One region of the Bacillus sp. PK5-006 genome, then DNA from elsewhere that is predicted to be linked to it. Evidence: riboswitches for the same ligand, from Rfam matches in the RefSeq annotation. Region 1 holds a riboswitch; the other holds the start of a gene.

Evidence for each region. Region 1 has a riboswitch for thiamine pyrophosphate ahead of thiC (phosphomethylpyrimidine synthase ThiC). Riboswitches for the same ligand answer to the same signal wherever they lie in the genome.
Region 2: it holds a riboswitch for thiamine pyrophosphate, as region 1 does, so the genes downstream of both, tenA (thiaminase II) here and thiC (phosphomethylpyrimidine synthase ThiC) in region 1, are expected to answer to the same signal.

What each region holds. Positions count from the first base shown of each region.
Region 1 covers NZ_CP096414.1:1,259,441-1,265,293, forward strand. The annotation lists gene nadA (quinolinate synthase NadA) at 1-745, shown strand, start outside; gene safA (SafA/ExsA family spore coat assembly protein) at 877-2,127, shown strand; gene M1D84_RS06445 (YhcN/YlaJ family sporulation lipoprotein) at 2,261-2,878, shown strand; gene M1D84_RS06450 (LysE family transporter) at 2,924-3,556, opposite strand; TPP riboswitch at 3,792-3,900, shown strand; gene thiC (phosphomethylpyrimidine synthase ThiC) at 4,027-5,787, shown strand; gene M1D84_RS06460 (hypothetical protein) at 5,823-5,853, opposite strand, start outside.
Region 2 covers NZ_CP096414.1:166,049-171,901, forward strand. The annotation lists gene M1D84_RS00785 (immune inhibitor A domain-containing protein) at 1-30, shown strand, start outside; gene M1D84_RS00790 (ORF6C domain-containing protein) at 237-491, shown strand; gene M1D84_RS00795 (DUF1304 domain-containing protein) at 497-868, shown strand; gene M1D84_RS00800 (hypothetical protein) at 903-1,067, opposite strand; gene M1D84_RS00805 (type 1 glutamine amidotransferase domain-containing protein) at 1,323-1,979, shown strand; gene M1D84_RS00810 (hypothetical protein) at 2,120-3,247, shown strand; TPP riboswitch at 3,304-3,407, shown strand; gene tenA (thiaminase II) at 3,495-4,181, shown strand; gene M1D84_RS00820 (ECF transporter S component) at 4,178-4,777, shown strand; gene M1D84_RS00825 (ABC transporter ATP-binding protein) at 4,752-5,853, shown strand, end outside.

The DNA of each region.
Region 1 (5,853 bases):
AGACAGAGCATGGGAGCAGCTCACTGATTTGTTTGGGGATACAATACTTCCGCTTACGTATGTCAATTCAACAGCAGACATTAAAGCATTTGTTGGCAAACATGGCGGGGCAACAGTGACTTCATCAAATGCTAAAAAAGTACTCGAGTGGGCGCTGACACAAAAAGAACGGATTCTGTTTCTCCCTGATCAGCACCTAGGACGTAATACAGCATTTGATTTAGGTATTCCGCTAGAAGAAATGGCTGTCTGGGATCAGATAGAAGAAAAGCTCATCACCGATCAGCCGCTTTCCCGTATTAAGATGATTTTATGGAAAGGCCATTGCTCCGTACATGAGAAATTTACTGTTCGAAATATAGAAGAAATGAGAAAAAAAGACCGTGACATTCAAATTCTTGTTCACCCTGAATGCACGCATGAGGTCGTAAGGGCTTCTGACCTAGCAGGTTCAACGAAATTTATTATTGATACGATTAAACAGGCACCAGCAGGAAGCAAATGGGCGATTGGAACAGAGATGAATTTAGTCAAACGGATCATTGCGCAGCACCCAGATAAACAAATTGAATCCCTTAACCCAGATATGTGTCCATGTTTGACTATGAACCGGATTGATTTGCCTCATTTGTTATGGTCACTGGAAAGCATTGAGAAGGGTCAGCCGGCCGGGTTGATACAGGTCAATGAAGACATCACGAAAGACGCTTTGCTTGCACTCGAGAAAATGCTCGCCATTAAATAATGAATCAGCCCCTCCTATCAGAAAACAAGTTTTTATCATATCGGCTTGTAAATAGGCATAAATTTATGTTGAAACATATTGTACTTCTGACATAACCGTTACGTTCACGTTTTGCATAGGAGGGGAAAACGTTGAAAATTCATATTGTGCAAAAAGGAGACTCCCTTTGGAAAATTTCAAAGAAATACGGAGTCGACTTTCAAGAATTGAAAAAACTAAATTCACAGCTCAGTAATCCTGATTTGATCATGCCGGGTATGAAGATTAAAATTCCATCTAGTGGTGTTCCTGTGAAAACAGATCATCACAAAGCAAAAGAAATGCCAAAAACGAAAGAACATCCGTATGTGAAAGAAAAGCCAAAAGATGTCGTGCAAGTGCAAGATACGAAACCGAAGGAAAAGCCAAATGAACCGGTACCATATGTACCGCCAGTGCCAAAAATCGAGCAGCCAGTTTTTCCGCAAGTGGATGTGAACTATTATCAGACCAATCTCTACCAGCCATTCACACCTCCTCCCAAAAAAGATCATCATGAAAAAAAAGATCACGTTCATGACAAAAAGGATCACAAGGATCATTTGCATCATGAAAATAAAGACCACAAAGATAACAAGGGTCATGTCCATCATGAAAATAAGGAACATAAAGATCACAAGGACCATTTGCATCATGAAAATAAAGGTCATCTAAAAGATGAAGTGGCAAAGGGGTATGATCCATTTATTCATATTCCGCATCAAAAAGAGGAGGGAAAAGACATGGAGCATGGCAATTATCCGAACCTTCCTAACTTCCCGCAAATGCCAAATGTGGGAGGGGCAGCGGTAGGGGGAGTGGCTGAAAATAACGAGCATCATCACCAGCATCATCATCATGAACCATATGATCCTTATTTTGGTTATGGTCATGGTCATTACATGCCGGCGATGTATCCATATCCGCAGCAAATGGTGCCGGCATCGCCAATTTTACCGGGATCAGGCTTATGTTATCCTATCCATCCATATTATCATCATCATATGATGCCATATCCATACCCGGCTCATCCGTATTATCCTGCGTATCAAGCGCCTGCTTACTACGGAGAAAATTATGAGCACCATGCAAACGACGGACATCACTGGCATCACCATACGCATCCAAACGCCAATGCAAATGCCAACGCAAATCAAGGCTTTTATCCAAACGTTCCAAATGCAGCATATGGCAAGGAAGATTGCGGATGCGATGATGGCATGAAGCATCATCAGCCTTGGCCAGGACATTATCCGAATCCTGTTCCTTATGGCCAAATGGGGGCTTATCCAGCTCAGCCTTACATGCAGCCATATCCAGGTCAATCCGTTTTTGCAAGGCCAGAGGAAGAAGAAGAAGATTAATGACAGAAGGAACGATCTCAATCGTTCCTTTTTTTGTTTATAACTGACAGCTTGATTTTTTTCCTAACTGTACATGCTAAAACAGAGCCTGTTTCGCGCTCATGAGATTGAATTTGTACAGGGGGTTTTTCGTTTGAGACAAAAATGGCAAAAAACAATCGCATTAGTGCTTCTTCCTATTGGTTTAACGGCATGTGGTGCAAATAATAACGCAGGTGTCGATACACGTCATAATCAATCAGGCCAGCCGGTTGGTTATCATTCGAATCAACGAGCGGAAGACAACAACCAAGATCATCAAGGACCAGTTTCTGAACTCATGGAGGGAATGAACGGGAGAAATACAACAAATGTTGATTACCGTACACGTCCTCAAGCTGATGATCGAATGCCTCTCACAGGTGGAGATGGACGCTACAGTCATGGAGATATGAACTATCATAATCAAATGTCGTTCTCAGGCTACGATAAACAAGAGAACATCCAGCGTTCAAGAAAAATTGCCAACCGTATCAATAAAATGAATCACGTGGCAGACTCTCAAGTCATGGTGACGGATGAGAATGTGTATATTGCCATTAAATCAGATGGCCGCCTGACGTCAGAAGGCGTATCACAAGTAGAAGAAGCAGCGACTCGTTATGCGGATGGAAGAGCAGTCCAAGTCATAAAAGATGAAGGTGCATTCACACGCTTTAGAGACATGAGAAGAACGCAATTTGAAACAGGCCAAACAGGCATGACCCGATAGTTTGACACAAAAAGGCTAAAGTTCATTACGAACTTTAGCCTTTTCTTAAAAATAAACCTTGATGCCTATATAAAATTCGTAAAAGAAATAACAGCCAAACCCTAGTAATAAAATACCAGCAATAATGGATGTCCACTTGATCATCGTTCGATTCATCACTTTTCTTGTTAAGGATACAAGTGTGAGAAGACCGATGTCATGAAGGAGAATCCCTGCCAAAATACCGCCGGCAGCCAGCATAAATTCAGATGAATCTGTTTTTGTATACGCATCCGCAAGTACAGCACCAAAAACAGAAACCCAGAACACAAGATTTCCAGGAGATACCGCCACGAGCAAGCCGTTACGATATGTTTTTGCGAATGATTTATTGACCTTTTCTCCTGCTAAATGGATATCTTGATCCGCATTTTTAATGGAATCGTATGCGAGAATCATTAAAAATACAGCTCCGATCAGCCAGAGCGGGATTTGAACAAACGGCAAAGATAAAAACTGAGCAAATCCAGCATATAAAGCCAAAATAAGTAATAAGTCTATGGTCATACCGCCTGCTCCGACAGTTAAACCATGAAAGAATCCGTTTTTGAGTCCCTGTTTTGTCATTTCAACCGTGATTGCTCCAACAGGCAGAGCAATTGAGAATCCTACGACGATAAATGTGAGAAATGTTTGCAATCGACTAGAACTTCCTTTGATTAAATTGTATAAAAATTCTCCGTTTAGATTAATTATACATAATAGGAGAAAAGGATCAATGTTTATTTCAGATTTGATTGAAATGATAGAGATAAATGATGTATAGAAGACTGTATATCAACATGATCCATAACGCTTGTAGGGGAAAGGAACTATTTTCCTGAATCTTCTTTTCTTCATGATGTCTCTGTGCTACACTGATGTGGAAATCAATAAAAGTGACTAGGGGTGCCCGTAAATGGGCTGAGAGAGAAGCATAAACTTCTTAACCCTTTGGACCTGATCTGGCTCGTACCAGCGTGGGGAAGTTGAAGATGATGCATGTATCCTATCAATGATATGCATGTTTATTTCTGACGACGAAACCAGGTTCTTTAAATAGAGCCTGGTTTTTTGCTGGTGCTGATTCCATCCTGTCCGGTGACAAGAAGAAAAGGAGAGAACAGCAAATGAAGGAAAAGAAAAGTGTCCCATCCAACCAATCATTATTATCCAGCTTTGACGGCAGCCGAAAGGTGTATGAGAAAGGATCAAGGCCCGATATCTTAGTACCGAAAAGAGAGATTGTGCTCTCACATACTGTGACAGAGGCGGGCGACATAAAAAATGAACCAGTCCGAGTATACGATACGAGTGGACCGTACACTGATGAGAACGTTCATATTGACGTCACAAAAGGATTAAAGCGTCTTAGAGCAGCATGGATAGAAGAAAGAGGAGATACAGAAAGCTATGAAGGGCGTCATGTAAAACCGGAAGATAACGGATATCGGTCAAGGGAGAAGGAGTCCTTCCATTCTGTCCAAACTGATTTTCATCATAAGCCGCTCCGCGCGAAACAAGGAGCACGCGTGACGCAAATGCATTATGCCAAAAAAGGCATCATTACGCCTGAAATGGAGTTTATCGCAATAAGAGAAGAGCTAAGCCCTGAGTTCGTTAGAGAGGAAGTAGCGAGCGGAAGAGCCGTTATTCCTTCGAATATTAACCATCCAGAAAGTGAACCAATGATTATCGGAAGGAATTTTCATGTCAAAATCAATGCGAATATTGGCAATTCAGCTGTCACGTCATCCATTAATGAAGAGGTAGAAAAGATGACGTGGGCGATCAGATGGGGGGCAGACACAATGATGGATCTGTCTACTGGAAAGGATATTCATACAACGAGAGAATGGATCATTCGGAATTGCCCAGTTCCAGTAGGAACCGTTCCTATCTATCAGGCCCTTGAAAAAGTGAATGGAGTCGCAGAAGATTTGACGTGGGACGTGTACAGGGACACATTAATTGAACAAGCAGAACAAGGTGTAGATTATTTTACAATTCATGCGGGCGTGCTGTTAAGATATATTCCGCTCACAGTTGATCGGGTGACCGGAATTGTTTCAAGAGGCGGGGCAATTATGGCAAGATGGTGTCTTGCTCATCATCAAGAGAATTTCCTCTACACTCACTTCGAAGACATTTGTGAAATTATGAAAACGTATGATATTGCCTTTTCACTTGGAGATGGACTAAGACCAGGTTCGATTGCTGATGCCAATGATGAGGCGCAGTTTGCAGAGCTGGAAACGTTAGGTGAGTTAACAGAGATCGCTTGGAAACATGATGTGCAGGTGATGATTGAAGGGCCCGGTCATGTGCCAATGGATAAAATTAAAGAGAATGTGGACAAGCAAATGGACATTTGCAAGGAAGCCCCATTTTATACGTTAGGGCCTCTTACAACAGATATTGCGCCGGGGTATGATCACATTACATCAGCCATCGGTGCGGCCATGATCGGCTGGTACGGAACAGCCATGCTATGCTATGTAACGCCAAAAGAGCATTTAGGTCTGCCGAATAAAGAAGATGTGAGAGAAGGCGTAATCGCCTATAAAATTGCCGCACATGCGGCTGATCTAGCAAAAGGACATCCTGCGGCTCAAAAGCGCGATGATGCTTTATCGAAAGCGAGATTTGAATTTAGGTGGCGGGACCAATTTAACCTGTCACTTGATCCAGAAAGAGCCTTGGCGTTCCATGATGAAACATTGCCTGCCGAAGGTGCTAAGACCGCTCACTTTTGCTCGATGTGCGGACCGAAGTTTTGCAGTATGAAAATTTCTCATGATATCCGCAATCAATCTGAAGAAGTGAAAAGAGAGATGGAAAAGAAGGCGAAGGAGTTTGTCAGCCAGGGAAGTCAAATTTATCAGCCCTAAAAAAAGAACCTCGCACGATGCTGTGCGGGGTTTTATCAAACGGCTGAGAAGGCTTTTCTTAAAAGG
Region 2 (5,853 bases), 1.1 Mb from region 1:
GGAAAGGTGTTAATTTCGAAAAGTAACTAAATAGAAAGCCGGATTCTACCATTGAATCCGGCTTTTTGATATATAAGAAAAGGATTGTGAGGGCACGATTGTTTTTTAAATCGAATGTCTGTTCTTTTTTATTTTGATATCCGAATGAAACCATTATATAATAGACACTGGAAGGTTTTTCTTTCAACCATGATTCTTTTTAGCTGTTAAAACAAAGGAAAGGATGAGCGTTACCAATGAGTTGTGTCACTGCCAAGCAATTAAAGGTGATTCGAGGGACGATGCAGACTTTTTGCAGCCATTTGGAGTATGCTGGCCACGGTAAGCTTCATATCAATACCATCATGGCTTTTATTAAAAAGGAATTCGGCGTGAGAAAAATGAAAGACATTCCACAAAGTCGCTTTACAGAAGCGCTAGAATTGATACAAGACTTTGATTTATACACGGACAAAATAGAGATTCGTGAACGTCTACCAGAAAGGAATTAACTAAATTGAATATTTTAGCAATGATTTTAGTAGGAATTGTCGCTTTAGAACACATTGTCATCATGTTATTAGAAATGTTTTTTATGGAATCAAAGATGGCGAAGCGGTCTTTTAAGCTGCCAGAACACTTGCAAAAAGATCCAAATGTCAAAGTGATGTTTGCCAATCAGGGGCTTTATAACGGGTTTTTAGCTGCAGGACTCATTTGGGGGCTCATTCTTGGATCGAATACCGTTGGATATATGATTCAGCTGTTTTTCATTCTTTGTGTGCTCATCGCAGCAGTATTTGGCGGTGTAACATCCAATAAATCAATTATCATCAAACAAGGAGTACCAGCACTGCTTGCACTCATTGCACTGATGCTGGCGATCTAATCTTAAATAAAGCCGCCCCTAGTGAGGGCGGCTTTTATCTTTTTCGAAGACCCATCAAACGAATAATGGATGTTAGACAAAGGGCTACGGCAACGGCCAAAATGATTTTTCCGTACATGACCCCCGTTAGGTTCATCAAAAAGACGGCCAATATAATACAGAGCGTGATGATGATCATCACAATCGAATAGGTTTTCATCTCTTTTCCACTCCTTTAAAAATCCCCTCATGTGACGAGAGAACTGTCAATCTTTCCTCATATTATATCACTCAATGACAATTTTACATGAAATTCCCTACCAATAGAATGTGACATATTGATTAGATTTGGAGTCATACCATATTTTTTAGAAAATCGGGTATAACATAATGAGCTGGCCTAAAGTCATATTGCTTGATATTTAATTGTGCAAAATATAAAATAGCCACAGGATAAATCGAAAGGATGATCAAGATGAGTAAGAAAGTGTTATTAGTATCGACAAGCAGCCCGGAAATGAATGGACATCCAACAGGCTTATGGCTAGAAGAGTTAGCAGAGCCATTTCATATTTTTAAAGAAAATGAACTAGAAGTACAAATTGTCTCTATTCAAGGTGGCACTGTACCAATTGACAAAAATTCAATTCCTGAAGGTGTCCCAGCGCAATATCAAGATGTATATGAATTACTTCAAGACACAAAGGCGCTTACAGATGTGAATCCCGCTGATTATGACGGAATTTTCTTTGCTGGAGGGCACGGGCCTATGATCGACTTTGCGTCTAATCAACTGGTAGCGGATGCGATCTTAGCGGTTTCAGATAAAAATGGTGCGATCGGAGCCGTTTGTCATGGTGTTTCAGCATTCGTTGATGTGAAGGACCAAAATGGCAAATCATTTATCGAAGGCAAAAAAATCACAGGCTTCACAAACGAAGAAGAGGAAGCCGTTCAGCTGACATCAAAAGTTCCATTTTTATTGGAAACAAAACTTCGTGAGCAGGGGGCAGCGTTTGAAAAAGGAGATGCCTTTGCGCCATTTGCTGTTGTTGACGGACAAATCATCACTGGACAAAACCCGGGATCAAGTGCAGAAACAGCACGCTTGTTTGTCAAAACCATTGCATAAAACGATCAAAACCAGTCGTAACTCATGCGGCTGGTTTTTTTGTTATAAAAATGTCCCAAAAAAGACCAAAACAATAATGAGAATAATGGTAAAATAATCACAGGGTAAAAAACCCAAATGAGGAAAAAGGGGATGTTCCTGTGAGAGCATTTTATGTCAAAATCACCGCAGCTTTACTGTCTGTTTTACTCGTCGCAACAGGTTTGTTTTCACCAGCATTAAAAGCAGAAGAAGCACCGAAATCAGAAGGGAAAATATCACCACTGACGGAAAAAGCGATTCAGCAAGTCCAAGAGTCGTTTTTGAAGCAGGATGAAGGAACCGCTATTCAACAGAAGCAAGTGAAAAAATCATTTAAAGTGAATAAGAAGAAAGGAATTAATATCAAACGAAAAGCTGCTAAAGAAGGCAAAATGCGCACGTCTGCCGTTCGCTCCATTGATGGACTAGCTATTAATCAATCGGCTGTCTTAACAGAGGACGATCCAGTTGATTTATGGTTTTTAAGCACATCTTCACCTCAGGCACTCATCAGCCGAATTACCTCTTCAAACCCTGATTATTTTGTTCAATTATTTGTTGTTGATTATGAAACAGGACAAGCCTACCCGACAGATTTAATTCAACCGGCAGGCAGCCTGCTTGGATTGACCAATTTACCAGCAGGTGATTATGCATTCGGTATTACAAGCGGCGGAGAATTTGGAGACTCCTACACGATACAAGTGAATGCAAAAAACCCGCCCAATTTCACGGGGGCTGTATCCCTTTCGTCCACCTTGCAATATTTTGTAGCTGAGTATGCAAACGGTGATGTATTTGCAAATGGTACAAAAGTGTACAATAAGCAAACAAAGACCGCCGATTATAAATGGGAGCGTGTGTTTTACTTCTCATATGATGGAAAATATGAACAGAGAACTCATTCTGTTGACAGTGTAAAAGTGAAAAGTATTTCAGCACCAGTGTCGTACTCCGCTCCATATGCAAGTTCCTCTGAGGCCATTCTCGTCTACTTAGATGTGGAGACTTTATTTATGTATCATGAATCATCGTTTGCTAGCGGGCAGTACTACCATAGTAGCTTTGTTGATACACTCGGGAAGACAACACCAAGACGCTTAGATATTGATGATATGACAAATTACGGTGATCATATTTTAGCTGTAGATTTAAAAACAGGAAAGCCGATTGATTTCTTCAGTGTGCTGAATTTCTACTATGCTGCAGGGATCGAGAAGCTGCCAACAATCAGAACGTTGAATTAAGAAAGGCGGTTGACATCAAATCGCCACATGTGTAGAGTAAAGATAATTAAATGACAAAAGTCCACTAGGGGAGTCATGTATGACTGAGACAAGAGAAAATCTTGGACCCTTTGAACCTGATCTAGTTCGTACTAGCGGAGGGAAGTGGAGCTGGACCTTGTCTTATTCATGATTGAATCGATAAGAAGGCCGCTCCATTTGGGGTGGCTTTTTCATTTATTCAACTGAAGAAGAGGAGGCTTTTTTTATGACATTTTCTACGCAATTAAGGAAAGAAGCAGAACCGTTATTTGAAGCCATTTATCAGCATCCGTTCGTCAGAGGCCTGGCAGCAGGAAAGCTGGAAAAGGAACAAATCATTCATTACGTCAAACAAGATGCAGAATACTTACAAGCATTCATTAAAATTTATGCAGCAGCGCTCAGCAGATGTACAGACAGGGAGGATATTGCGTTTTTCCATCAGCAGATTGCGTTTGTACTAGATAGTGAGACGCACCCTCATCAAAACCTTTGCCGAGTGGCAGGGGTAGCATATGATGAGCTCCAAGGTGCTTCTTTGGCTCCGAGTGCTCACCACTATATTCATCACATGCTGCAAGTTGCGCAAGAAGGTACGCTTGGTGAAATCATCGCTGTCCTGCTTCCATGTCCTTGGACATATTGGGAGATAGGGAAACGAATGCTCACAGATGTGCAGCCAGACCCTTCACATCCGTTTTATGAGTGGATCACGTTTTATGGAGGATTAACTGATTCTGTTACAGGTGAGCTTTGCAAGCGGCTCGATCAGTTGGCGGAAGCAGCAAGTGAGAAGGAAAAGGAAAAAATGAAACAGCACTTTATCTTAAGCTGCCAGCTCGAGTACAAGTTTTGGGAAATGGCCTTCACTGTTGAAGAGTGGCCAGTTCAACTGGAGGTGCATTCATCATGACATGGAAGATGAAAGAAGTCGTCCTTGCGGTGATTTTATCCGTTGCGTGCGGTGTGATCTATTTAGGGTGGTCCACGCTATACTTACCGATTACAGCACTTGTTGGCCCAGCAGGAGGCAACATCATGTTTGGAATATGGGTCATTGCAAGTCCAATCGTTGCATATATCATTCAAAAGCCGGGGGCTGCTCTGATTGCAGAAACAGCCGCCGCTGCTGTGGAATTATTGACCGGCAGCCACTTCGGACTTTCAGCTCTGTTAATTGGTGTATGCCAAGGACTCGGAGCAGAAATCGCCTTCGCTCTTTTTGGTTATAAACGATATCGCATGTGGACACTGATGCTCTCTGGTGCCTTTGCCGCTATCGGAGCGATGGCGTACAGTCTCGTGGCAAATGGCTTTGGTTATTACACGCCTCAAGTTTTACTTATGACCCTTGTGACTCAAATGATCAGTGGAATGATACTTGGCGGCTGCCTTGCGAAAGTGGTGGTAGACGCACTATCCAAAACAGGTGTACTGAATCAATATGCCATCATGAAAGAAAAACGAAACAAAGGTGAACAGCATGAATTCATTTCTCGCGTGCAATGAACTCTCTGTCCGTTTTTATGAACAGCCTAAGCCCGTTTTGCATCAAATCTCCCTTACGATTCAAAAAGGGGAAAAGGTGCTTATTTTAGGACCGAGCGGAAGCGGGAAATCTACGCTCATTTCGGTTCTGGCTGGAATCATTCCAGAGCATGTGGAAGCAGACATGCAGGGGGAAGTGGTGCTGCAAAGACATACAGGCGTCATGTTTCAAGATCCAGACTCTCAGTTTTGTATGCACCGCGTCAATGAAGAAATTGCCTTTAGCTTAGAGAACCGTTCCGTCCCTCGTGAAGAGATGGATGACATCATTCAGCAGCTCATGCAAAAAGTCCAACTGGATGTCGATCCGCATACAGAGATTCACACTTTATCTGGCGGCATGAAGCAGCGATTGGCACTTGCTTGTTTACTCGCATTACAGCCGGATGTTCTATTCTTTGATGAACCAACCGCACAGCTTGATCCGGCAGGTAGAATGGACATATTTCAACTGCTGCAGCAGCTTGCAGCCGATCAGCAGCAGACCATGATTTTTGTAGAGCATGTGCTTGACGGTGTCATCGAATGGATGGACCGGGTGATTTTATTAGATGATCAAGGCAGCATTTTAGCAGATGGAGCTCCAAAAGATGTGCTCACGGCATATGAGGAAGAAATGAAAGAGGCTGGAATTTGGCGGCCCAAATTATTTCCCGAGAAATGGTCCACGATCATTCAAGATCCATTTCATCCACTGAGTCAAACCTTTATGCAAACCTTTAAAGCACGAAAAGAGCAGCATGAAAAGGTGCCATCAATCGAACGAAAGACAATGATTCGTACAGAAAATCTTCAATTAAGCTACGGGAAAAAAAGGATTATGAGTGATCTCCAGCTTGATATCAAATTAGGGGATTGGGTGGCGATCATTGGGGAAAATGGAAGTGGAAAAAGCACACTTCTCAAACATTTGGTTCGTTTAGAGCCAACGAAAAAAGGCCACATTTTCTTAAAAGATACACTCCTAAAAAAGTGGTCAGACCGAGAACTATATGAAAAAGCAGGCTTTGTGTTTCAAAATCCGGAGCTTCAATTTA